Regions from separate parts of the Geobacillus sp. FSL K6-3411 genome, predicted to be linked through region 3. Evidence: riboswitches for the same ligand, from Rfam matches in the RefSeq annotation. Region 3 holds a riboswitch; each other region holds the start of a gene.
What was found. Region 3 has a riboswitch for thiamine pyrophosphate ahead of NSQ22_RS03460 (ECF transporter S component). Riboswitches for the same ligand answer to the same signal wherever they lie in the genome.

Region 1 (8,205 bases), 1.5 Mb from region 3:
CAGCCCGCTTCAGGAGAAGTCATATGCCCAAGCGCCGTAACGCGTGTGGCGCCTGCTTTTCCTAGCCACTCCGCCCACTCGAACAGCTCTTTTGGCGAGGCGGCCACTCCCACCGTCTGCAAAAACGCCCGATACGGGGCAATTTCTGAAATGATTTGTGAAATGTCATCAAAAGCGACGATTTTCACTACCCGGTTTAGACAACTCGCAGCAAACTCCCGGCGTTCCGGTTCATAAACGACCGTCCAATCCCCCGCTTCGTTTCCGAGCACTTCTTTTTCCTTGTTCACCAACACGTCCAGTTCTTCGCGCTGCCGCCAACTTGCTTGTGCCGCCATTTCCTCAAGGGAAAGAGGACGCCGCGGAAACCGTTTCGCAAAACAGTTCAGCTCGTGGGCGACATAGCGGGCAAACTCTTTTGGCGATACGATCCCCCCTGTTTGCACATAAAACAGATGCGGCGAATAACACCCTTGCTGGTCATAGCGTACAATATCGAACGCCGCCTGATGGGCGACATGCCACGCCTTGCGCGCATCAAGGCAGGAACGGGAAACAATGCCGAAACTCAGTTTATGCCCAAACGGCAAAAAGCGGGTCGTTACCGGGAGGCGGCGCTGCATCTCTTCGAGCGACGCGTTGCTTCCATAGCCGACAACGACGTCAGCTTGTCCAAACACCGCACGCTCCCTCTCGACATCTCCGCCTTTCCACCAAACAACAGCGAGGCAATCCGCCAACTTCGGTTCCACCTCTACTAACAAACGGGCAAACCACCCGGCAAATAACGGCTCGGCGCTCGACACTTTCCCGATGTTTCCCGACTTCACCAACAACCCGGAAATAAGGCTCCATAACGGCAGCGCCGGCACGTTTCCCGCCCAAACGTGAACGATGACGTCCGGACCGACCGCTTTGGAAAGGCCGCCTTTAGGCCGCGGTTGAAAATCATCAAGAAGCAGCGGATTTTCCAAGTCCTCAACAAGAAAGCGCTGCAGCTGCGGCTTACGGAACGTTTTGAAATACGAAGTCAACCCTAAACGAACCATTTCTTCATCATAGCCAGTCACAATCGGCAGCACTTGCTCCGCCTTTTGCCGGTATGGATGGCGGCGGTCTAACAGCTGTTCCATCACCCGGTCAAGCAAGTTGATGATCTCCGTCACCGAAAGCGATTTGAGAAACTGGGCGCTAGCCTGTTTCACTTTTTCGATGACTTTGTTTAACTGCTCGACCGTTAAAAGAGGAACTTCCACTTCGACTCTTTCGCCGTTTTTTTCAAACGTTAACACGCGCGTTTCGATCGGTTCATCCCCGATATGAGGAATATAGCCGGCATATTCTCTCATTCGGATGTCCCCTTCGCCGCACGAATGAATTCTTCGACCGCCATCGAGCAACCTTTTGCTTCCGCCCCTTGCACCCGGCCAAGCAACAAAAAGCCGCCGTCTGTTTCCACGCCCATATCTTCTGTCAAAATCGTTGTTACCGAGTTAAAGTTGCCGAGATCGCAATGAACGAGGACGCCGCGTTTCCCTTTTGGCATCTCTTCTCCGGTCAACGGGTGAATCACCCTTGTGCGAATCCAATGCGGTCCGGATTTCACCGATGGAACGGTCTCATTTCCGTCATCGTAAAATTGCGTGCTAAGCTCGGTCATTCCGTACATGTTGATGCACTCACGGCGCGGGACGCCAAGGTAAGCAGACAGCGTATCATAAAATTCGTCCAAATCCATTTCCCGGGACTGGTTTTTAAAGCCGCCCGTATCAAGAATCCGGCTTCCTTCCGGCAAGCGGAATGTTTTGCCGCGCTTTGCGAGCTCCTCAAATACATGAACGAAGCTAAACGAAGCGCCTAAAAGAGCGTACGGCTCACCTGATTGTTCCGCCTGTTCGAGCTCAGCAAGAAGCCGATCCATATTAAGGCCGTCGCGGTCGACAAGATAGTGGCTGTCTTCCGTGCCAAACACGTTGACGGCGAGGGCTAAATAATGAGCGAGTGAAGAGTTCGGCATATGCTCTTCTGTCGGGAAAAGAATTCCCATTTTGATTTTGTCACGCTCTTTCATGAACCGCTTTCGAAAATTGACGATCATCGAATGATCGTACACGCTTAACGTTGGATGATAATGTTTCCCGCGCACGCCTCTCGTCGTGCCGCTCGTCATAAACACGCGCTCAGCCTGTTCGGGGGAAACACAACTTAACGTTAATTCTTTAAAGGCGTTAATCGGTACAGCCGGAATATCCCGCCACGTTTTCACCGTTCTTGCCGTTTTTCCTTTTTGCATGCAATATGTACGATACGGGAGATTGTTTTCGTATTGATAAGCAAATAGCATGAGTGCATGCTCATTGAATTCTTCCTCTGTGGACGTTTCTTGATTGATAAACTGAAGCAAGCTTTCGATGATTTCTTGTTGAGTCACCTTCCCCGCCCCTTTCCACTTATCGCGCATTCCGATCCACATAAAAAAGCACTTTGCGCGCAGGCAAAGTGCTTGTCCATACTCTCTTTCCCTGCGCTGGCATTATCCAACAGGTTCAAACGGTCAACGGCGGATTAGCCGTACTCTCAGCCTGATTCCACAAGCTCCCGTAAACGTATTATCTTTTTACAATCAAAGTCTACTCTTTATAAAAAAAGAATGCAAGAAAAAAAGCGATGGAAGCATCCCCCTTCCTGTAAACGTCCAGCTAGCGTATAGCAAGGGACACCCGGGACGGATGAGCCAAATTTGCGGCACTACACAACCGTTGTCTTTCCCCCAGCTTACCCGTAGCAGTGAAACATTATGCTTCCTTCGTTGCTCGCTGCTTCTGGTCTGACTTTCGCTTGGCCGACAGGAGGGATGGAGGACATAAAAAATCGGCCGTTTTTTCAACAGTCTCTGTTTTTACTAAAAAACAAGATGATTACCCCCAAGTAAACTAGCGAAGTATGGTAAATAAATAAAATATTTGATAAACTGGGATCGCAAATAAAAATTCCTCCCTGGTTAATGTTTAGATCACGTTTACCATACAGGAAATTACGTTTTTGTACCACAATTCAAAAAAATCTGATTGTCAAGTCCATTTCGTGGCGAATATCTAGAAACATAGAGGTATCAGGATTAAAAATGAATAAATGTTTGTAGAAAATTAATAATACGCCATTTTTTTATTATGTTACAAAATTAATTTATTAGAAAGGAGCATTCCTGTTAGAAGTTTTTTCGGGGACTTGAATAAAAAAAGCCCTCTTGGTATGATTCGGGGGTGTCAATCGCACGAATTGACCCCTAATTTGGATACCAAGGAGGACTATACATGAATTCTATCTCAAACAAGAAGATTAATCAAGTCACCGATCAAACGCTGGTTGTTGGGATGGATATCGCAAAGAAAAAACATTATGCCTGCTTTGTGGATGAGCGAGGGAGGGTGTTAAAAAAGCCGTTTCCCGTTCTGCAATCGAGAGAAGGATTGGAATGGTTGTACCAGTGTATCGTAGAAGCCATGAAGGAATTTGGAAAAACCGAGGTGATCGTTGGCATCGAGCCAACGGGACATTATTGGCTGAATCTCGCCTATTTTCTTGATGAGAAAGGCATCCCTCTCGTCATGACAAACCCGATGCACGTGAAGCGATCGAAAGAGCTGGACGATAACCTTCCAACCAAGCATGATGCGAAAGATGCGCTCGTCATTGCCCGGTTAGTGAAAGACGGCCGATTCAGCTATCCGCGTATTCTGAAAGGGATGGAGGCGGAGCTGCGCGTTGGAGCGACATTTCGCTCCAAATTGGTGGAAGAACAGGGAGCAGTTCGAAATCAGATGATTCGCTGGCTCGATCGATATTTTCCAGAGTTTTCCCAAGTCTTCCCGTCATTTGGGAAAATGGCGCTCGCGGTGCTGGAATATACGCCATTTCCGAGTGATCTGGCAGGAAAAGAACTGGAAGAGGTGCTGGCCCTTTACCGGCAAAGTGAGGGATTACAATCGCCACAAAAACCGAAAGCGAAGAAGTTGATGGAATTGGCCCAACACTCCATTGGCGTAACGGAAGGACAACAGATGGCCCGTATCGAAATTGCCACGCTTGTCCGCCGGTACCGCCAACTGGAAGAAGAAATCGAGGCACTGACAGAGCAGCTGATCGAACTCGTACAGACATCGGTCGAGTACGAATGGTTGAAGACCGTTCCGGGCTTAGGCGATGCGACCATCGTAGAACTGTTATCAGAGATCGGGAGTTTCTCCCATTATCAGGATCCGCGGCAGCTTATCAAATTAGCGGGCCTGACGCTGCGGGAACATTCCTCCGGCCAACACAAAGGGCAAAAACGGATCTCGAAGCGTGGAAGAAGGCGGTTGCGCGCCCTCCTCTTCCGCGTGATGATGCCGATGATCCGCCACAACGAAGCGTTTCGGCAGCTGCACGAATATTACACGACACGTCCTGATAATCCGTTGCGGAAGAAGCAATCGATTGTGGTGTTATGCGGAAAATTATTGAAGGTATTGCACGCTGTATGTACGAAGCACCAAGCGTTCGATGCGAAGCGAATGATGCAGGACATCTTTGGCCTCGAAACGGCTGCTTGATGCCTATAGTCTCGATTCTCTAGACAACAAGGATGACACGGAGAAGCTGGCGCGATATCATCCATTCGACCTTGAGTCCCTAAAGGAGCTTAGCCGGCCTCTGCCTGATGACTAGACCGAACGAAGGAATGTAGGCACAAGGATGCCAAGAGACATGGGAGGGTTCGTCATCATCAGCGATGCAGAGATCCACGGTGCATCCCATACGCTTCCTCCACTACAACCAAATTTAACCAGTAGTGGCCGCGAAGCGTACCCAGTCAATGTAAGATATACACATATTTAAGAAATAATGTTAGAATCTTTGTCGAAAAATATTTTTTTGACACCCCTGAGACGGCTACAACCGTTGATATATCAACATTTATAGAGGGAGGAACATTATTGATAAGAATAATGAAATTCATTGCTGGAATAATACTAGAATGCTTATTGGCAATCCTAGGAGTAGTGATGGTCAGTGGTTTTCCCAGCTTATTTCATAATATTTCGATCAATGTAAAGGAATATGTAAAAACATTAGGATACATCATCATGAAGCTTATTCATCCACTAAGTATCGAATATGGAACGAATAGAAAAGTATTCCCACAAATTCTTATTCATTATCGGGAGTCGCTTCTATTATGCGGGTTGGCAATCGTGGTAGCACTAATATTAGCATGGGGAATAACGTATATCACGCTTCTTTTCTTCCGGAGCCATATGGAGCGAATCAAAATGATATTGGGTCTTTTTGAATCCTTGCCCGATCTGCTGATTATCGTGACCTTTCAGTTAATCGTAATTGTAATATTCAAAAAAACCGGCTGGCTCATCTTTCAGCTTGCTTCCGCAGGAGAGGAAAGAAGCCTTTTTTTGCCCACCACTTGTCTGAGTATTCCGATTTCTCTGTTGTTTGCAAAGTTTCTTTTGCAGCAATATGAAAACGAACTTCATAAGCCATATGTAGAATACGCTTTTTCAAAAGGGCTGTCTTTTTTCTATATTTTGAATCAACATGTGCTGCGGAACGTAGCGCCGGGATTGATTTATTATTCGAAAACAATGATTTGGTTTATGCTTTCGAACTTGATTATCATCGAGTATGTCTTTAACGTGAGCGGCATTACTGCTTTTTTGCTTGAATATCATACTCCGGAAGTGTTTGCGCTCGGGTTGTTATTATTATATATCCCTGTCTTTTTATTTTATAAAATCTCTTATTTATTTCTTCCACAGATGTGGAAAGGAGAGAAGTAGCTTGATTCGTATATTGATCCGGGACAAGTTATTTATGCTGGGGTTCCTTTTTATCAGCATATTGCTCTTATTAAGTTTGTTAAACAGCATAATTAATGATGGGAGCATTCGACAAGTTCCAATTCTTTTTGATAAAAATGGTAATGTTATCGGCACTCCTCCTTTTGCACCTTCTCTTCGTTTTCCGTTAGGGACCGATCGCAATGGATACGACATGCTTCATATGATGATTCAAGGCGCAAAATTTACTATAGGAATCGCTTTGCTTATCATGATGTTGCGCATGGCTTTGGCCATTATGATCGGGGGAACGTTAGGAGTATACTGCAAAAAATGGATTCCAAAACTAGAAAACTTTTTTGATAGTTTTACTGTCGTTCCGTTAACGTTAATCGCTTACTTTATTTTAGTCAATGTGCTATGGATGCCGAGCGACGGGTTTCCGCATCCTTTTTGGAAACGGGCCGTATTTGAAGTATTTGTTCTCACTGTTCTTGCTCTTCCAACGTTGTCATTTTATATTGCCAATGACATTCGGAGAGTGTATAGGGAAGAGTTTGTCCAAGCAGCTAAAATATTAGGCGGTTCCAAATGGCATATTTTCAAAGTGCATGTGCTTCCACATGTTTTGGAAAATTGGGTTCTGTTGTCTATTCAGCAATTCATTCAAGTATTAATGGTGTTAGCTCACCTAGGAGTGCTACAATTGTTTTTTGGAGGCACTTATGTCGACTATATGCAGATAGACCCTCCGAAAACGACTTCCTATGAATGGTCAGGACTTATTGGTGACAGCTATCAAGTAATAAGCATCACCCCTTGGATCCCACTTATACCAATTGTATTTTTTTCTTTAACAATTATATCAGGTCAAGTCCAAATTATTGTGTAAATTCCCCTTTGATAGACAACATGGACCTGATGACTTGACGTATGGTAGGTAAGACCGGAAAGTCTCCCTGCCGGTCGCCTTCCCGGACAAATGATCATGTTGTCAAGGAACAGGCGTGTCAAGGAGCTTTCGCGGCATATCCTCGCTTCGCTCCGGTATTCCACGTTCTCCTTGACACGGCGTAGAGGTTATCCCACTCTCTTGATCGCCGGAGCCTCCTGATTCACCGATCGGACTCCTTGCTCTTTCGTTTTCCGCCACTGCCAATATTCAGCCATATCCAAGTATTTGCGCCCTGACATCCATTTTTCATCGATTTCGATCAACACGGCACCAACGAGGCGATACACCGATTCCCGGTTCGGAAAGATGCGGATGACCCGTTCTCTGCGGCGAATTTCTTCGTTCAGCCGTTCCACTCCGTTGGTCGTGCGCAGGCGCCGCCGGTAACGGTCCGGATAGTCCAATACGGCGGTGGCGTCTTCGAATCCCTCTTCGAGGATTTGCATGGCTTTTGGGGCTTTTTCTTCCCATTTGGCCAGCACTTGTTCCAATAACAGCCGGGCCGTTTGCTTATTTGGAGCATGAAGAATCCCACGAATCTCCTCGAGCAAGGCATCCTGCATATACTTTGGTGCGGCATCGAGGATATTACGAATAAAATGTGTCTGGCATCGTTGCCATGTAGCGCCTTGGAAATGCTTTTCAATGGCTTGCACCAGCCCACCGTGCTGATCCGAGATGATCAAGTCCACTCCCCGGAGTCCCCGGTCTTTCAGCCATCCGAAGAACTCGCTCCAGCTGGACTCCGATTCACTGTTTCCGATTTGCAGGCCAAGAATTTCTCGATATCCTTCCTCATTCACTCCTGTAGCGATCAACACGGCTCTGGAGCGTACTCGTCCATCCTCCCGGACTTTCGTATAAATAGCATCTACTAGCACAAACGGATACACGTGTTCATGAAGGGAACGATAATTCCAGTCTTGGATAATCGGATCCAGTCCCTTGCACAGTGAGGAGACCGTGGACTTGGAAAACGAAGTGCCGCATAATTCCTCCGTGATTTGAGTGATTTTTCGGGTAGACACCCCGTTTACCACCATTTCCATTAGTGCCAGTACCAGTGCTTGTTCGCTCCGTTGATACCGTTGGAACAGTTCCGTAGAGAACTCCCCATCTCTTGTCCGTGGAACGCGCAAGGTCAACCGTCCCACCCGGGTCGTCAGCTGGCGTGGATACGAACCGTTTCGATAGCCTTTTCGTTCTTCCGTTCGTTCATAACGGCGAGCTCCCAGCTGTTCTTCTACTTGTGCCTCGAGGATTTGATTGAGGACTTGTTCCAATAGCTTAGCTAATCCCTCATCTCTGGTGAATAACCCGTGCAAAAGTTCATCATTTAGGGTAATATGATATTGAGCCATGGTTGCATTCCTCCTTATGTTTGGTGTTTTTGGTCCACTGTTTATTCTACCAAAG
Region 2 (8,205 bases), 240 kb from region 3:
AATCAGCGCCTGCAATAGATGGACAATGCCTTCTTTTGAGCCAATCAAAGCGAGCACTTCAGTGTCTGGGTCAAGCTTGACACCATACTGCCGCTCATAAAAGTCAGCAACGGCTTCGCGATATTCGCGGCAGCCGGCGTACGGAGAATACGTATAATTGCGTGGGTCATCCAGCTCGCGTTTCAGCGTCTCAATAAGAAACGACGGCGGCGGCAAATCTGGCGCCCCGATGCCTAAATCGATGACATCAACCCCTTTTTTCGCAAGCTCGACCTTTTTTCGCTCAAAGTCCGAAAATAAATACGGCGGCATTCTTCTCACAAGGTCGGAAGCCATCTTCATCGCGGCCTCTCCCCCTTCGATTCGATTGTTTGAGGCGCGGAACAAGCAAACGACAGGGTGTTCGATGCTGGCTGGAGCCGGATCATCACTCACCGTTGTTTGGCAACTGCCCTCTCTGAACGATGGAACTGTTGCTTTGGTGAACATGTATCATTTGTCTCGTCTAGCTCATCTCCTCTCGTAAATCATTTTATTATTCATTTCAAATAATTAGAATATCGATCGAATGGAAGGAGCTCCCTTTCGTTGCTTTTCTCACCCCCATCTACACTACCGCTTTATAAGCATAAAAGAAAAACCGGACGCCTAGTTAACGTCCGGTATACAAAACGTATCCTCTCCTTACCGATACAGCGATGAACCGCCGCGCACAAATTCGTTCGCCTTTTCTTTCATTCCTTCTTCTTTGATTTTCCGTTGCAGCTCGTGTGAGATGTTCATCGAGCAAAATTTCGGCCCGCACATCGAGCAAAAATGAGCGGTTTTCGCCGCCTCAGCCGGCAATGTTTCATCATGATACTCGCAAGCCCGCTCCGGATCGAGCGATAAGTTGAACTGGTCATTCCAGCGAAACTCAAAGCGCGCTTTCGAGAGCGCATCGTCGCGCTGCTGGGCGGCTGGGTGACCTTTCGCCAAATCGGCGGCGTGGGCGGCGATTTTATATGTAACGACCCCGACGCGCACATCCTCTTTATTTGGTAACCCTAAATGTTCTTTCGGCGTCACATAGCAAAGCATGGACGTCCCGTAGGCACCGATGATCGCGGCGCCAATCGCCGACGTGATGTGGTCGTATCCCGGCGCAATGTCGGTGACAAGCGGCCCTAACGTATAAAACGGTGCACCATGACAAAGCTCTTGTTCTCGCTCGACGTTTTCGCGGATTTTCTGCATCGGAATATGCCCCGGTCCTTCAATCATGACTTGCACGTCATGCTCCCAAGCGATTTTCGTCAGCTCACCGAGCGTCTCAAGTTCAGCAAACTGTGCCTCGTCGTTTGCATCAGCAATGGACCCCGGGCGCAAGCCGTCACCAAGCGAAATGGCAACATCGTATTGTTTTAAAATCTCGCATATTTCTTCAAAATGCGTATATAAGAAGTTTTCTTCATGGTGGGCCAAACACCATTGCGCGATGATTGAGCCGCCACGTGAGACGATGCCGGTCGTCCGATTGACGGTGAGCGGAATGTAATGAAGCCGCACACCAGCGTGGATCGTCATGTAGTCAACCCCTTGTTCAGCCTGCTCAATCAATGTCTCGCGGTACACGTCCCATGTCAACTTCTCTGGTACGCCGCCTACTTTCTCAAGCGCCTGATAAATCGGCACTGTTCCGATTGGAACTGGCGAATTGCGGATAATGTATTCACGCGTTTCGTGAATTTGTTTGCCGGTCGACAAATCCATCACCGTATCAGCACCCCAGCGTACCGCCCACAGCAGTTTTTCCACTTCATTCTCAATCGAGGAAGAAACAGCCGAGTTGCCGATGTTGGCGTTAATTTTTACATGAAAACGGCGGCCGATGATCATCGGTTCGCTTTCTGGATGATTAATATTCGAAGGGATGATCGCTCGGCCAGCGGCAACCTCCTGGCGGACGATTTCCGGGTCGATTTGTTCGCGAATCGCGACAAATTCCATTTCCGGTGTAATGATTCCTTTTTTGGCGTAATGCATTTGCGTGACCACTTTCCCCGGCTTCGCCCGCAGCGGACGTCGTGCAAACGGAAGCGACGCCGCACGGCCGGCGGTGGACTGTGGCTCCGTTTCTTCGACATCTCCTCGCTCAACAATCCAGTTGCGGCGAAGAAGCGGCAATCCTTTTTCTACATTCGGCTCAAAATCAGGATCTGTGTATGGACCGGTTGTGTCATAGACGCGCACCGGTTTGTTTTCCACCTCTCCTTGCGGTGTCTTCGTCGGTGATAACGCGATTTCTCTCATCGGCACGCGCACGTCCGGCCGTGATCCTTCGACGTACACTTTCCGGCTGGCTGGAAATGACATAAACGAGCGAATGTTTTCCATACGGATTCCCCCTCTAAATCAACGATGGTTTAGGATCCGAGGCCAAGCCAGCCGAAGCAAAGGCAAAAACGAGCCGCTCTTTGCCGTGAAAAATAAAAACGGGTCCCGCAACACGGAACCCGATCAAGGCAAAAAGGCCAAATGAACAGTCTAAGCGTCCATCTGTTCCCGCTGCCTGCTTCCCTACGCTGGCATGACCCAGATCAGGTTCAAAGGGTCAAAGAACTTCATCGCGTTCTTTTCTCAGCCCGGCTCTCGGACTCCCCTAGCAGATAAGCGTATAACAATGATGACTGACTTTTTTTTATTTTACTACATAATGAGAAAATAAACAAACCATTTTATTCCATATCACAACTGATGTACCGTGTTTCTTTCCTCAGTAAACGCGCTTTTTTTCCGCTTCACACCGAAAATTGCTTTAACATCGTCCGCATCTCGTCCGCCATCTGACCGAGCGATGCCGACGAAGAAGCAATTTCTTCAACAGAAGCCATTTGTTCTTGAGTCGCTGCCGATACATTGGCAGCACTAGCTGCTGACTGTTCGACAATTTTGGTCATCTGTTGGAACGCCTCATCCACCTGGCGGGCATGGCCCGTCATTTGTTCAATCGCAGACGATACTTGTCCAATTTGTTCGCTTACTTGACCGACCGCCTCACGAATATCGGCAAACGACTGACCGGCAACAGCGACGACGTCCAACCCTTGCGCCACTTCAGCGACGACCCGTTCCGTGGAGGCGATTGCCTGCTTCGTCTCTTCCTGGATGTAGCTAATCAGATCGGAAATTTGCTGCGCTGAGTGCGCTGACTGCTCCGCCAACTTCCGCACCTCGTCCGCGACAACGGCAAATCCTTTCCCTTGCTCACCGGCACGCGCCGCTTCGATCGCCGCATTGAGCGCCAGTAAATTCGTCTGTGACGCGATGCTCGTAATCGCTTCAGTAATTTGTCCAATCTCGTTCGATCGCTCCCCGAGCCCTTTAACGACTTGGCCGAGCGATTGAACGTGGTCATAAATAAATTGCATTTGCTCAGACATTTGCATCACAGATTGCTTGCCATCCCCTGCTTTTGTTGCCGTTTCTTGGGCGCTGTGTGCCACTTCTTTTGTTTGACGGGCAACATCACTGAGCGTTCGGGAAATATCATTGACGGATTCCGCTGTGCCGCGGGCTGCACTCGCCTGCTCTTCCGCATGGGAAGCAAGTCCGTCCATCGTTGCCGCAATTTGTTCTGTCGCCCTCGTCGTCTGTTCGGCAACAGTAGCTAACTGGTTGGAAAACTGCGACACTTCGTCCGCATGGTGTTGAATGCGGCCTATCACCTCTTGCCAAGCATCCGCCATATTGTTTAACGATGTGGCAATCGGCCGCAACTGCCGCACGCTGTTGAGCGGTACGCGCACTGTTAAGTCCCCACTTGTCATCTTGCTTAAGTATTTGTTAATGACGGCAATTGGAGCAACAAACCGCCGATAATTCAGCGTTGCCGAAATGAAGCCAACAATCGCACCAAGCAGCAACGTAGCGGCTAACGTCCACCAAAACGCCGCCCCGCGAATGCTGTTAGCTAGACATATCGCAAGGCCGATTACCGCCGTGCTCGGAATCACGACGAACATCGTGCGGATGATATAGCTCATTAACGACAAACCTTTCTCCCCCTTTTTCTATCGCCTAAAAATGTTTTATACAGCATTGACATATTCGGCAATGTGCATAGGTTTTCCTTCTTTGTGCCTAATCGAACATCCAAACATTTTGCCGATATTACATTGCGGAGATGCTTAGCCCAAAAAATTATAATGAAACGTATTTTGCGATTCTCCACGACGACACCCACCATCTCTGGCTACCGGTGGCATAGAACTGGGATATTTCCCCACATGACCTTCTAAGCCGCCTGCCCCCCGAAGTTTATCTATCTTGAACATCAACATAAAAAGCGGGCTTCCAGTTGGAAGACCGCTTCAGACTGTTGACAAAATGGGTTTCAGACGAATGTCTGAAACCCATTTTGTTCCATAAATAGACTATGTTTTCAAAAAAAGTGGGTAGGATGGGAAGCCATGCAAAGGAAAAGAAAGGGCGGTGCTTCGCCTTCCATAGGTAATTCGCCAGTTTTTTTAAATTCATGGCAGCACAAACAAGCATCGCCTGCGCCTCATTTTTTTCCAATCCCCGGTAATGCGTCCAGCGCAGACCATGCTTCTCTTTCATATCGGCGAAATCCCGTTCAATCGTCTCTTTTCGGAGGGCATAGAGTTCCCGGTATTCCGGAACATACCGCAAATGCTCTGCTTCTTCATAGTAGTCCTGCCATACGTGGCGAGTGACTACTTTGGTGTAGCTCTTGCTTTGCGTGCACTGATGAAGATACGGACAGCTTCGGCACACCGCCGGGTCCGATTTGTATTCCCGGTACCCTTCCCGATTCGTAGTAGAGTAAGATAGAACTTGATCATTGGGGCATAGATAACAATCAAAATATTCGTCATACACAAAATCTGATTTCCGAAAGAATCCATCTTTTGTTTTCGGGCGAGTGTACGGCCAAATCGGCTTTACCCCTTGTTCGAGTAAATACTTGGCAATGGCAGGAGTTTTATATCCTGCGTCTACACACACGGCTTCCGGACATGATTGGATTTCCCGTTTCACTCGTTCGAACAGCACAAAAAACGCTTGACTGTCATGGACGTTGGCTGCCGTCACGTAGGTCTGTAGAATCCATCCGTTGCGATCACAAGCTGTATGATACGAATAGGCAAACACTCGCTCCCGTTCATTTTTCACCAACAGTCCGCTCTCCGGATCCGTTTTGCTTACTTTTACTTCCCGTTTTTTTTTTTCTCAGATGGCAACGGCGATTTTCCATGAGCGATCCGATCCCGTTCGATTTCTTTTTCGAGTTCCTGTTGGTAGGCTTTGGCTTCGACTTCTGCCATTTCCGTTGTAAACTTCTTTTTATTGGCGCTTGCTTTGACATGAGTGGAGTCTACGTACAAGACACTCGAATCTACCAATCCGTGTTCAAAGGCTTCTTTTAAAATCCGTGAAAAAATTTGATGGAATACATCCGTTCCAGCGAAACGACGCGCATAGTTTTTACTTGGCGTCGAGTGATGAGGAACGGGATCATGAAGACTAAGTCCTAAAAACCAACGGTAGGCGACGTTGGTTCGGATTTGTTCGACGGTTTCACGCATGGAGCGAATCCCAAATACATACTGAATCAAATACATTTTAAACAACATCACTGGATCAATGCTCGGACGTCCATGATCAGGAGAGTAGAGATCTTTCACCACATCATAGATAAAAGAAAAATCAATGGCCGCATCCAGCTTTCTTACCAAGTGATCCTCTGGAACCAGATCATCCAGTTTCACCGTGGTTTCGGTATAGCGCCCATCTTCTTGGTGTGGCCGAAGCATCGTTCCTTTCCTCCATTTCTCCCTCGTCTTACCTTCATAATAAAACAGCTTGTCGACTTTGTCGACAAGCTGAAGCGGGCTTCCAGTTGGAAGACCGCTTTTTCCTTATTTACACCGTCGGCTTTTCGGTTGTGACATACGTTCCGGCGATAAAATCGTGAATCGACCGTTTGTCTTCCCTTGCAGCCACCATAATGGCGCTAACGATCAGACCGATGCCTAACGTGATAACATAAACAAGTCCGCCAACGAACAAGCGCAAAAACATCGTGCCGATGCCAACCTTGCCGCCATTCACTTTCGCAATCCGGATGCCAATCATCCGCTTACCGACCGTATACCCATACCAGACAGCAGGAACAATTAGGGCGTACAACAACTCTACCAAATTCGTAAACCAGTTCTCTTCCGCACTACCTGTAATCAAATAGCCGATGATTGAAATCGGAATGCCGATGACAATAGCGTCTAACAAGTTTGCCAACAGCCGCCTCCAAAATCCAGCCGGGTTTGTCACTGCCATGTATCTTTCCCCCTTCTACCTTTTCTATATTGTATTCATCACCTACAGTACAATTGTCTTTATTTTAGCCTAAATCTCAGGGAGACGTCCATACGATCAAGGCCGGCCAAGAGCCAGGAGCTCCCAGCCCGCTTCGGACCAACTACGGCGAAAAGTTTCTCATAAAAGTAGTATTGGTGAAAAATTCGTATATAGTAAACTTAGAAAGATTCCCTTTGCGTAATGGCCAGCAGCAAGAGGTCATGGGTAGACAACGCCATTTTTTATGAAAGGCTTGACAACATATGTGGGAACTTATTTTCGTATTTGCCATTCTTTTTGTCGGCAGTTTGATTCAAGGAGCAAGCGGATTTGGCTTCGGGTTGTTTTCTATGGGGCTTTTGCCGATGGTATTAACCTTTAAGAATAGCACACTATTAGTGTTGGCTTTGACGCTCATCATATCGTTCCACGTGGCGGTCAAGTTCAGAAAACACATTCGAGGCAAAGACCTTCTTTCTATTTTAAGTTTCGCCTTAGCAGGCCGCATATTGTCATTCTTTATCCTAACCTTCTATGGCGAGACGGAGATCATGAGAAAACTGTTGGGCCTTGTACTCATTGGGATGGTTATTTATCTTTATATGAGTGAAAAAAACGCCTATGCCCCATCGTTTAAAAAGCCGATCTTTCCTATGTTGATCGGTTTGATCGGCGGAATAATCGGAGGGATCTTTGCCGTAGGCGGCCCCTTTTTCGTCTTTTACTTTCTGATGCGTTATAAAGAAAAAGAAAGCTATAATGCCAATCTTCAAGCGTCCTTTGTCATCATGAATAGTTTTACGATCGTTTTGCACGGGATTCATGGAGACTTTACCGATTCATTCGTTCTGTACTTTTTGCTTGGGGCCGTCGCTGTATTGGCTGGTGTACACATAGGGCTGAAATGGTTTGAACGCCTGCCGCATACACGGATTAAAACATTGGCTTCTTTCATTGTGTTTGCGGCGGGAGTAAACTTGTTGGCCTTTTCATAGCATGTAAAAGGATGCCCGAAAAAATGGGCATCCTTTTACTCACAAATGGAGAGTCCCAACATGACAGCCCTGCCAAGTCGGCTGACATTGGCGACTTTCCCCCTATCTAAGCTTAGCAACCACCGCTGAGAAATCGTCCCGAAGCGATCCTTTTTGGATAAAATGACGGCGTAAGCAGGCTAACAGCGCACGCTCATCGAGAGAAACATACGGCGCTAGCGTATCACGGAACGTCTCAATATTTTGGCGGACAGAACCCGCCTCCCCTTCAATAGCCCCATCGGAATACAGGACAAGCGTCGCCCCAGACTCATAGCGCAACTGGCCGCTATCAACGAAAAGCCCAGGGAGCAACCCGATCGGCGCACACCCGCGATCCAATTCGAATACCGTGCCGTCCGGTTGGAATAAAAATCCGGGCGGATGGCCGGCCGATGCATACTCGATCATCCGTTTCTTCACATCAACAAGGACATACACAGCAGTAAAATAATACGTCATCTGCCCGTTTTCATGATACAGCTGGCGCATATGACGGTTCAACTCGTAGAACACGGCTTGTGGGACGATCGCTTTGCGGATGATGCCGTTAAGGAGCGAGCGAACTGACATGCAAATGAGTGAAGCCGCCGCTCCATGCCCCATCACGTCCATTAAAAAAATGCCGTACCGCTGGTTGTCGATCTGATACCATGCATACATGTCGCCGCCCAACTCCTGCGACGGAATGTATGTGCCAGCGATGTCGATTCCATTGGCTGACAACGGTTTGCTTAATACACGCTTCTGCACTTCGCGGGCCAGCTTTAAATCATCCTTCATTGCCTCCGCATAAGGCGTCTCATGC
Region 3 (8,205 bases):
ACTTTCAACGTCTTATTTGCCCTGAAGGGGCGAAACAAGCGATGCCGCTGTACGTGCTGACCGCGCTGTATACATGGCATGGGAAGCACCATACTGCGCAAATTATGTCATTGCGCAAACGGAAAGGATGGTAAAAGCTGCCGAATTGGCGGCTTTTTCATTTGTATGAAAAAATATGGCTCGAAAACATTTTGTTTAAACAGAAGCATACAGTTATGTTATACTGACAAATATTAAGGGACACGAAATACATATTTTATTAAGGGGGATCGGCATGAATGCGCAACAAAAACATGTTGTTGCGGAGCAGAAAGAAAAAATTTGGACGCGCAATTTCGTTTTAATTTGCTTAGCTAACTTTTTCATCTTTCTTGGGTTTCAAATGACGTTGCCGACATTGCCGCTGTTTGTCGAATATTTAGGAGGCAACGATCAGTTAATTGGCCTTGTTGTCGGAGTATTTACGTTTTCGGCGCTTATTGTCCGTCCGTTCGCTGGCCATGCGCTTGAGACACGAGGGCGCCGATTTGTGTTTTTGTTCGGATTGTTGATCTTCGTCATTTCGGTTGGCTCGTACAGCTTCATCTCTAGCATTTTCCTTCTCTTCTTAATGCGGGTTGTTCAAGGGATTGGCTGGGGGTTTTCGACAACGGCATCCGGCACGGTGGCGACAGATATCATCCCAGCGAACCGCCGTGGGGAAGGGATGGGTTATTACGGGTTGTCAGGGAATATTGCCCTCGCCTTTGGGCCGTCTCTCGGACTCGTGCTGGCGGCTGCCATTCCGTTCAGCCATTTATTCATGATTTGTGCGGCGCTTGGCGTGGCGTCTTTGTTGTTTGCCGCGGCCATTACATATAAAAAAGCAGAAGCGGGACATGATAAAGGTGAAAAAAAATGGGATCTTTACGAAAAGACGGCCTTGATTCCGTCGGTGCTGCTGTTCTTTTTAACGGTGACATTTGGCGGCATTGCCTCGTTTTTGCCCTTATATACAGCGCAAAAACAGATCGGAGGCTTACAGCTTTACTTTTTGCTTTACGCCCTCGCTTTAATGGTAACCCGGACGTTCGCCGGCCAGCTGTATGACCGGAAAGGACATCGGGCCGTCTTTCTTCCTGGTGCGGGGCTCGTTTTGCTGGCGATGCTTATGCTTGCTTGGCTGCCAGGGGAATGGGCGTTATTGACCGCAGCGGTGCTGTATGGGTTTGGATTTGGCATGGTGCAGCCGGGGCTGCAGGCATGGTCGGTTGAGCGGGCGCCTGTTCACCGAAAAGGGATGGCGAATGCAACATTTTTCTCGTTTTTTGATTTAGGCGTTGGCATCGGAGCGATCGTCTTCGGTCAAATCAGCCATTGGTTTGGCTACCCGAGCATTTATTTAGCTGCCGCCGGTTCGGTGCTTATTTCGATGCTCGTTTATTTGAGTGTGCTGCGCAAAGAACAGCCGCTCCGCTCAGGACAAAAAAGAAACGCTTAAGGTCAGCCCTTAAGCGTTTTTCTTTAACGTCGCGAATGCACTTCATAAATGGCGAATTTTAAATAGTCGCCTTCATCAGCAGCGAGTAGCTTCGGGTGGTCATAGCCGGCGCCGCTCCAGTATACTTGGCGCAGCACTTTTTTGGCGTCAAACGCCGCGTCGGCAACCATCTCTTGAAACATGTGCGGACGGACATGGTAAGAGCAGCTCGAAGTGACGAAAAAGCCGCCGTCTTTGACAAGCTTCAGCCCATTTAAGTTGATATCTTTATAGCCGCGCAACGCTTTCGGAACCGCATGGGCGGATTTGGCGAACGCCGGTGGGTCGATGATGACGACATCCCACTGTTTGCCGGCGCGCACTGACTCGCGCAAATAATCAAAGGCGTTGGCGACGACAAAATCAACGTTTGTAAAGCCGTTTAAGGCTGCGTTTCGCTTCGCCGTTTCAATCGCATGTTCGGAAATGTCGACAGCGGTGACGTGTTTTGCTCCGTACAGACAGGCGTTTAGCATAAATGAACCGGTATGAGTGAAGCAGTCAAGCACGGTTGTCTCCGGGCCGATGAGCGGGCGGAGGGCGGCGCGGTTTTGCCGCTGGTCGAAGAAAAAGCCGGTTTTTTGACCACCTTCAATATCGACAATATATTTGACGCCGTTTTCCTCGATTTCGATTTCTGTTTCTGCTTCTCCATACCAAAAGCCTTTTTCTTGTTTAAGTCCCTCAAGTTCCCGAACGTACACATCGTTGCGCAAATAAATGGCTCTTGGTGCGAACACATCAAGCAAGCCGCGCAAAATCCAATCTTTACGTTTTTCCATTCCAAGCGCCAAAATTTGTACAGAGAGCACATCCTCGTATTTATCGACGATGAGCCCAGGCAGAAAATCGGCCTCTCCATAGATGGCGCGGCAAGAGCGGATGCCGGGAATCATCCGTTCACGGTACGCCCATGCCTGGCGGATGCGCTCGATAAAAAACTCCTCATTCAGTTCGTCATCGGGGTTTTGCGTCAGTATGCGCACAATGATTTGTGAGGCCGGGTTAATGTATCCTTTCGCCAGCCAATAACCTTGGTGGTTATAGACATCGACGAAATCACCTGGCGTAATGTCCCCTTCAATGCGGTCGACTTCACTTTGGAAAATCCATGGATGACCTTGTTCAAGCCGCTTTTTTCGTTGGCGTTTTAAAATGACTTTTGCCATCAATTCCACTCCCATTCGATAGTCAGTCGTTGCGTTTTAATCATAGCGAATCATGGTGGGCGGCGCAACGCCGGACGGAAAAAAGAGTTGACAATCACCGCTGCCGTGATATGATAAATTTGAATAGGAAAATGTCATCATGATGGGACATCCACTAGGGGGGCCTTTAGAAAGGCTGAGATCAAAGTGTGCCTTTGAGACCCTTAGCACCTGATCTGGGTAATACCAGCGTAGGGAAGTGGAGAGGAGCTACACATGGGGTAAGGATGGTTTTGCCTTGCCTTGCGAAATGGTATGCCCAAGCCGCTTTCTTTACGCTAGTTAGTAAAGGAAGCGGCGTTTTTATTTTTTGGAAAAGGGGGAGAAAGAATGTCAATTGCCAAGCAAATTTGTGAAGCCGCCGAGCGGCGGCGAATATAAGTTTTTGAAGATGGCGTACCCGTTCGAATGATGACAGTCCGTTAGACTGACATTGATGGAGCGGGGGACGATTGTGGAAGGAGAGGCATGCGATGGTGAAGACAGCAAGAGGATTGAAGTTGGCTGACATTTTGACAACGATTGTGATTGCAATCGTGTTTGGTGTCATTTACAAAGTATGGTCCCCAGTATATGAAGTCGTGAAAGTGTTCGGGGTTCATGCCGATCAATTGGTTTACGGCATGTGGTTTATCGCTTCATCGCTTACCTATTTGCTCATCCGTAAGCCAGGAGTGGCGCTGCTTGCCGAAATTGCGGCTTCGTCCGGCGAATTGATCATGGGGTCGCAATGGGGGCTTGAGGTGCTCATTTATGGAGTTGTTCAAGGATTGTTTGCTGAGCTTGTGTTTGCGGCGTTCCGCTATCGGCGCTTTGACGTGTTCGTCGTATCGTTAAGCGCAGTCAGCGCCACGGTCGGTTCGCTCATCATGGACTTTTACAAAGGATATATCGAGGCGCTAGCCCCATGGAATATGGCGCTCTTTTTGCTGGCACGTTTTGTTGGTGCCATCCTCATTTCCGGCGTGTTCGCTGTCTCGTTGGCCAAGGCGCTTGAGAAAACCGGGGTGACACAGATGTGGCGGCCAGCTTCAAAAGAAGATTATGATGCGCTGAACCGATAAGGCGGCTGATAAACGATGGGACATGGAATTACAATCGATCGGCTGCGCCTCAAATTTCCCGGACATCGTGAGCTGTTGTTTCACGATTTATCACTGTCGATTACCGCAGGGGAGAAAGTGCTCTTTCTTGGCCCATCTGGATGTGGCAAGTCAACGTTGTTGCAAGTGATGGCTGGCATCATTCCCAACTCAGTCGATGTGCCGATGAAGGCGGAACATCTCGAGCTGCCAAAACGGTGGGGCTATGTGTTTCAAGACCCGGATGCACAATTTTGCATGCCGTACGCGGATGAGGAAATCGCATTCGCTCTTGAAAATAGAGGGGTACCGCGCGAGGAGATGCCCGCCCGCATTCGCGCTCTTTTGGATCAAGTTGGGTTGACAATCGAACCGCATACGGATATTCATACACTCTCCGGCGGGATGAAACAGCGGCTGGCGCTCGCTTCCGTGCTTGCGCTTGAGCCGGAGGTCCTGTTTTTGGATGAGCCGACCGCACTGCTTGATGAGGAAGGGACAAAAGCAGTATGGCAAACTGTCAAGAAGGTGAGCCGCGATAAAACGGTCATCATCGTCGAACATAAAATCGATCATGTCCTTGACTTTGTTGATCGGATTGTGCTGCTCGGCCGTGATGGAAGAGTCATGGCTGATGGCAAGGCAAGAACAGTATTTTCCCAATATAAAGATGTCATCAGCGCTGAAGGCATTTGGCATCCGGGCGTTTGGGACGAATACGACCGGAGGGTACAGCGGCGGAAGTGGCGGGAAGGAGAAGAACTCCTTTGTCTTCGCGATTTTCGTGGTTTTCGCAAGCGGGAAGTGAAAATTAGCGTTTCCGAAGCGGTGGTGCGGGCAGGTGAATGGATTGCTGTCACTGGCCGAAATGGTGCCGGTAAGAGTACACTCTTGCACGCACTCATGCAGCTCATCCGTACACAAGGAGATTATCGGTTGTTAGGAGATGATGTCAAGCAGCGGCAGCCATTGCATCGTCATATCGCTTTTGTGTTTCAAAATCCGGAGTTCCAATTTGTCACCCATTCCGTACGGGATGAGCTCGCTTATTCGCTCCGGCTCGAGGGGCGTTCGAGCGAGGAAACAGAAGAAACAGTCGCCCGTCTTTTGCGCGAATTTGACCTTGTCGGCCAACAAGATACGCATCCGTACCAGCTGTCAGTCGGCCAAAAGCGTCGATTGAGTGTGGCTGCCTCCGTTGTTGCCGGCCAACGACTCTTTTTGCTTGATGAGCCGACATTTGGGCAGGATGCGAAAAATACGTTCGCTTTGCTCGAGATGCTTGAATCGTACCGTGAACAAGGGGCAGCGATTGTGATGGTCACTCACGATGAACAAATCGTCCGCCGCTTTGCGACGAGACGTTGGGTGATTGAAGGCGGAGCACTTGTCCAGGACGAGCGGTTAGGTATCCGGGAGTTGGCGTTCGCCGAAGGAGGAGCCGGGCAATGAAATGGGAGATTCACCGCCGTGAGACATGGCTTCATGAGACGAATCCGAGCTTGAAGTTGATCGTGCTCGTTATTCTCTTTTTTGCTGTTTTGTTCATTCATAATCCGAACGTACTGATCAATTTCTCGCTCGCCCTTTTTGTTTTGTTTTGCTTTGGGACGGGTTATTCGGCGAACGCACTTGTTTGGATGTTTTTGCCGTTCTTTCTCATCTTTGTTTCTACCGCTTCATCAATGATGATGTTTGGTGAAGGAAAGACGACATGGTTTCGCTGGGGGCTCATCCATGTTACGGAAGAGAGCTTTTGGCGCGGTGTGCATCTTGGGTTTCGCGCCTTGGCACTCGGGCTATTGGGTTTAATTTTTTCCTTGACGACCCGGCCGGTGCATCTATTTTACTCGCTGATGCAGCAGCTGAAGCTCAAGCCGAAATATGCGTACAGCTTTCTAGCAGCTGTCCGTTTGCTGCCGATGATGATTGAGGAGTTTCAAAACGTGCATTATGCTTTGAAAGTACGCGGCGTGCCGAATCGTGGAGGGTTTAGCAAAGTGAAACGCTACGCCATTCCGCTTTTATCGCAAAGCATTCGGCGCGCTCAGCGCATCGCGGTGGCGATGGAGGCGAAACAGTTTTCAGGCAGCGGCCCGCGCACGTTTTACTATGAAATCGGGTTTGGCAAATATGACGTTCTGTTTGTTATTTTGTTTGTCGTTTTGTTATTTGTTTCCTATCATGTTGGCATTCATTATCCGTACATTTCTATAAACGATGTACGGTAGAAAGAAAGGGATCTAGATGGGAACGCTTCATTTCGTTTCGACCGGTCGGCAGACGGCCGATGAGTTCGCCGCCATTTGTCAGCACATCCATCCGTACGCCGATTGCATTCATATTCGTGAAAAAGAGAAAACAGCGCGCGAGGTTGCCGCGTTTGTCACTGCGCTGCTTCGTGTCGGGGTGCCACCCCAAAAAATCATCGTCAATGACCGCGTCGATGTGGCTGCAGTGTATGGCGTCCATGGAGTGCAACTCGCCTACCATAGCCTACCGGTGCGGGCTGTCCGCCGCTCATTTCCGAGTTTGACAGTCGGATGCTCGGTGCATGGGCTGGCGGAGGCGAAGCAGGCGGAAGAGGACGGTGCCCACTTTTGTTTATTCGGCCATATTTTTCCGACCGCCAGCAAACCGGGGGTGCTTCCGCGCGGCGTAGACTTGCTGAAGGAAATAGCCGCTGCTGTACATATTCCCGTCATTGCCATCGGCGGCATCCATGCCGGCAATGCCCGCCGAGTGCTAGAAGCGGGGGCAGCGGGAGTGGCGGTGTTGTCGGCGATTTTTTTCGCAGCTGATCCGGTCAGTGAAGCGAAACGGCTAGCTGAAATTGTCAAGGGGGAGAGGATCAAGTGACTATACATTATTATGACGTTGCCATTGTTGGCGGTGGGGTGATCGGGGCGGCGGTGGCCTTCGAGCTTGCCAAACGGAAGTATCGCGTCGCGATTTTAGAAAAAGGAACGATGGCTGGTGAGTCGTCGAGCGCAGCCGCCGGCATGCTCGGAGCACAAGCAGAATTTTCTACGCCAAGTCCGCTCGTGCCGCTCGCCTTAAAAAGCAGGACCCTTATGCCGTCCTTGGCGGAAGAGTTGAAGGAACGAACGGGGATTGACATCGGCCTCGTCGAAAAAGGGATGATCAAAATAGCGACAACGGAGGAAGAGGCGGAAGATCTCCGCCGGCATTATACATTTTGGAGCGCGACGGACCAGCCGGTGCGCTGGCTGACGAAAGAGGAAGTGCTTGAGATTGAGCCCCGCCTCTCAATGGAAGCGATTGTTGGGGCCATGTACATTGAAGGCGACGGACAAGTGAGCGCCCCGGATTTGGCTGCTGCTCTCGTCCATGCTGCTGTATCAGCCGGCGCTCGCTTATATGAGTATACAGAAGTATTGAACATCCGTTCAGACGCCGGTGGGCATCACCTTGACACAACGGATGGAACATTTTCGGCTGAGGCGGTCGTCATCGCCTCGGGCGCCTGGGCGTCGCAGCTTGGCAACCTGCTTGGGCTTCCTCTTTCTGTGTCCCCAGTCAAAGGGGAGTGCGTCATGGTGCGTACACCGGTTCCGTTGTTGCAGGCGACCGTGTTTGCCAAAAACGGTTGCTATATTGTGCCGAAGCGAGGCAACCAACTGTTGATTGGTGCGACGTCCACTCCGGGCACATACGACCGGCATGTGTGCGCCGGCGGGGTCATGAATTTGCTTCATCGCGCTGCCCGCCTGCTTCCGGATGTCAAACAGGCAGAATGGGTGAGGGCGTGGAGCGGCATCCGTCCGCAGACGAAAGACGGTTTGCCATATATCGGCGAACATCCGGAGCGACACGGCGTGTTTGTCGCTGCCGGCCATTATCGAAACGGGATTTTGCTCAGCGCGATTACCGGGCAGCTAATGGCCGACTTAATCGAACGGAAAGAGCCTGAGGTTGATTTGTCACCGTTTTCTTTGACACGCCATTCAGAAGAAAAGGTGGGGATTGAATGACATTGATCGTTAACGGGGAGACGATCACCGTGCCCGATGAGGTGAAAACGGTTAGTGATTTGCTTTCGCATTTCCGTCTTGATAATAAACTGGCGATTGTGGAAGTCAACGTTCGCATTATTCAAAAGCATGAGTACGGAATAACGACGCTCGCGAATGGCGATCGCGTCGAAATCGTTCATTTTGTGGGAGGCGGTTGAGATGTTGAAAATCGGTCCATATGAATTTTCTTCACGGTTGTTGCTTGGAACGGGCAAATATCCGAGCCTAGATGTGCAAAAAGAAGCGGTGGAAGCATCGGGGGCGGAAATTTTGACATTTGCGGTTCGGCGGATGAACATTTTTTCTCCAGAGCAGCCGAACTTTTTAGAGCAGCTCGACTTAAGCAAATATAAGCTGCT

Region 1: it holds a riboswitch for thiamine pyrophosphate, as region 3 does, so the genes downstream of both, NSQ22_RS11245 (long-chain fatty acid--CoA ligase) here and NSQ22_RS03460 (ECF transporter S component) in region 3, are expected to answer to the same signal.
Region 2: it holds a riboswitch for thiamine pyrophosphate, as region 3 does, so the genes downstream of both, thiC (phosphomethylpyrimidine synthase ThiC) here and NSQ22_RS03460 (ECF transporter S component) in region 3, are expected to answer to the same signal.

Annotation. Positions count from the first base shown of each region.
Region 1 covers NZ_CP150187.1:2,224,546-2,232,750, forward strand. The annotation lists gene NSQ22_RS11240 (acyl-CoA reductase) at 1-1,349, opposite strand, end outside; gene NSQ22_RS11245 (long-chain fatty acid--CoA ligase) at 1,346-2,473, opposite strand; TPP riboswitch at 2,503-2,612, opposite strand; gene NSQ22_RS11250 (IS110 family transposase) at 3,315-4,592, shown strand; gene NSQ22_RS11255 (ABC transporter permease subunit) at 5,127-5,834, shown strand; gene NSQ22_RS11260 (ABC transporter permease subunit) at 5,836-6,726, shown strand; gene NSQ22_RS11265 (IS256 family transposase) at 6,915-8,150, opposite strand; gene NSQ22_RS11270 (hypothetical protein) at 8,167-8,205, shown strand, end outside.
Region 2 covers NZ_CP150187.1:437,361-445,565, reverse strand. The annotation lists gene NSQ22_RS02210 (aminotransferase class I/II-fold pyridoxal phosphate-dependent enzyme) at 1-342, opposite strand, end outside; gene thiC (phosphomethylpyrimidine synthase ThiC) at 685-2,376, opposite strand; TPP riboswitch at 2,540-2,653, opposite strand; gene NSQ22_RS02200 (HAMP domain-containing methyl-accepting chemotaxis protein) at 2,781-4,034, opposite strand; partial or broken gene NSQ22_RS02195 (IS1182 family transposase) at 4,300-5,819, opposite strand; gene NSQ22_RS02190 (RDD family protein) at 5,929-6,342, opposite strand; gene NSQ22_RS02185 (sulfite exporter TauE/SafE family protein) at 6,627-7,358, shown strand; gene NSQ22_RS02180 (SpoIIE family protein phosphatase) at 7,461-8,205, opposite strand, start outside.
Region 3 covers NZ_CP150187.1:675,330-683,534, forward strand. The annotation lists gene NSQ22_RS03445 (YfiT family bacillithiol transferase) at 1-134, shown strand, start outside; gene NSQ22_RS03450 (MFS transporter) at 275-1,480, shown strand; gene NSQ22_RS03455 (class I SAM-dependent rRNA methyltransferase) at 1,504-2,688, opposite strand; TPP riboswitch at 2,835-2,942, shown strand; gene NSQ22_RS03460 (ECF transporter S component) at 3,201-3,791, shown strand; gene NSQ22_RS03465 (ABC transporter ATP-binding protein) at 3,807-5,261, shown strand; gene NSQ22_RS03470 (energy-coupling factor transporter transmembrane component T) at 5,258-6,040, shown strand; gene tenI (thiazole tautomerase TenI) at 6,057-6,668, shown strand; gene thiO (glycine oxidase ThiO) at 6,665-7,804, shown strand; gene thiS (sulfur carrier protein ThiS) at 7,801-8,004, shown strand; gene NSQ22_RS03490 (thiazole synthase) at 8,006-8,205, shown strand, end outside.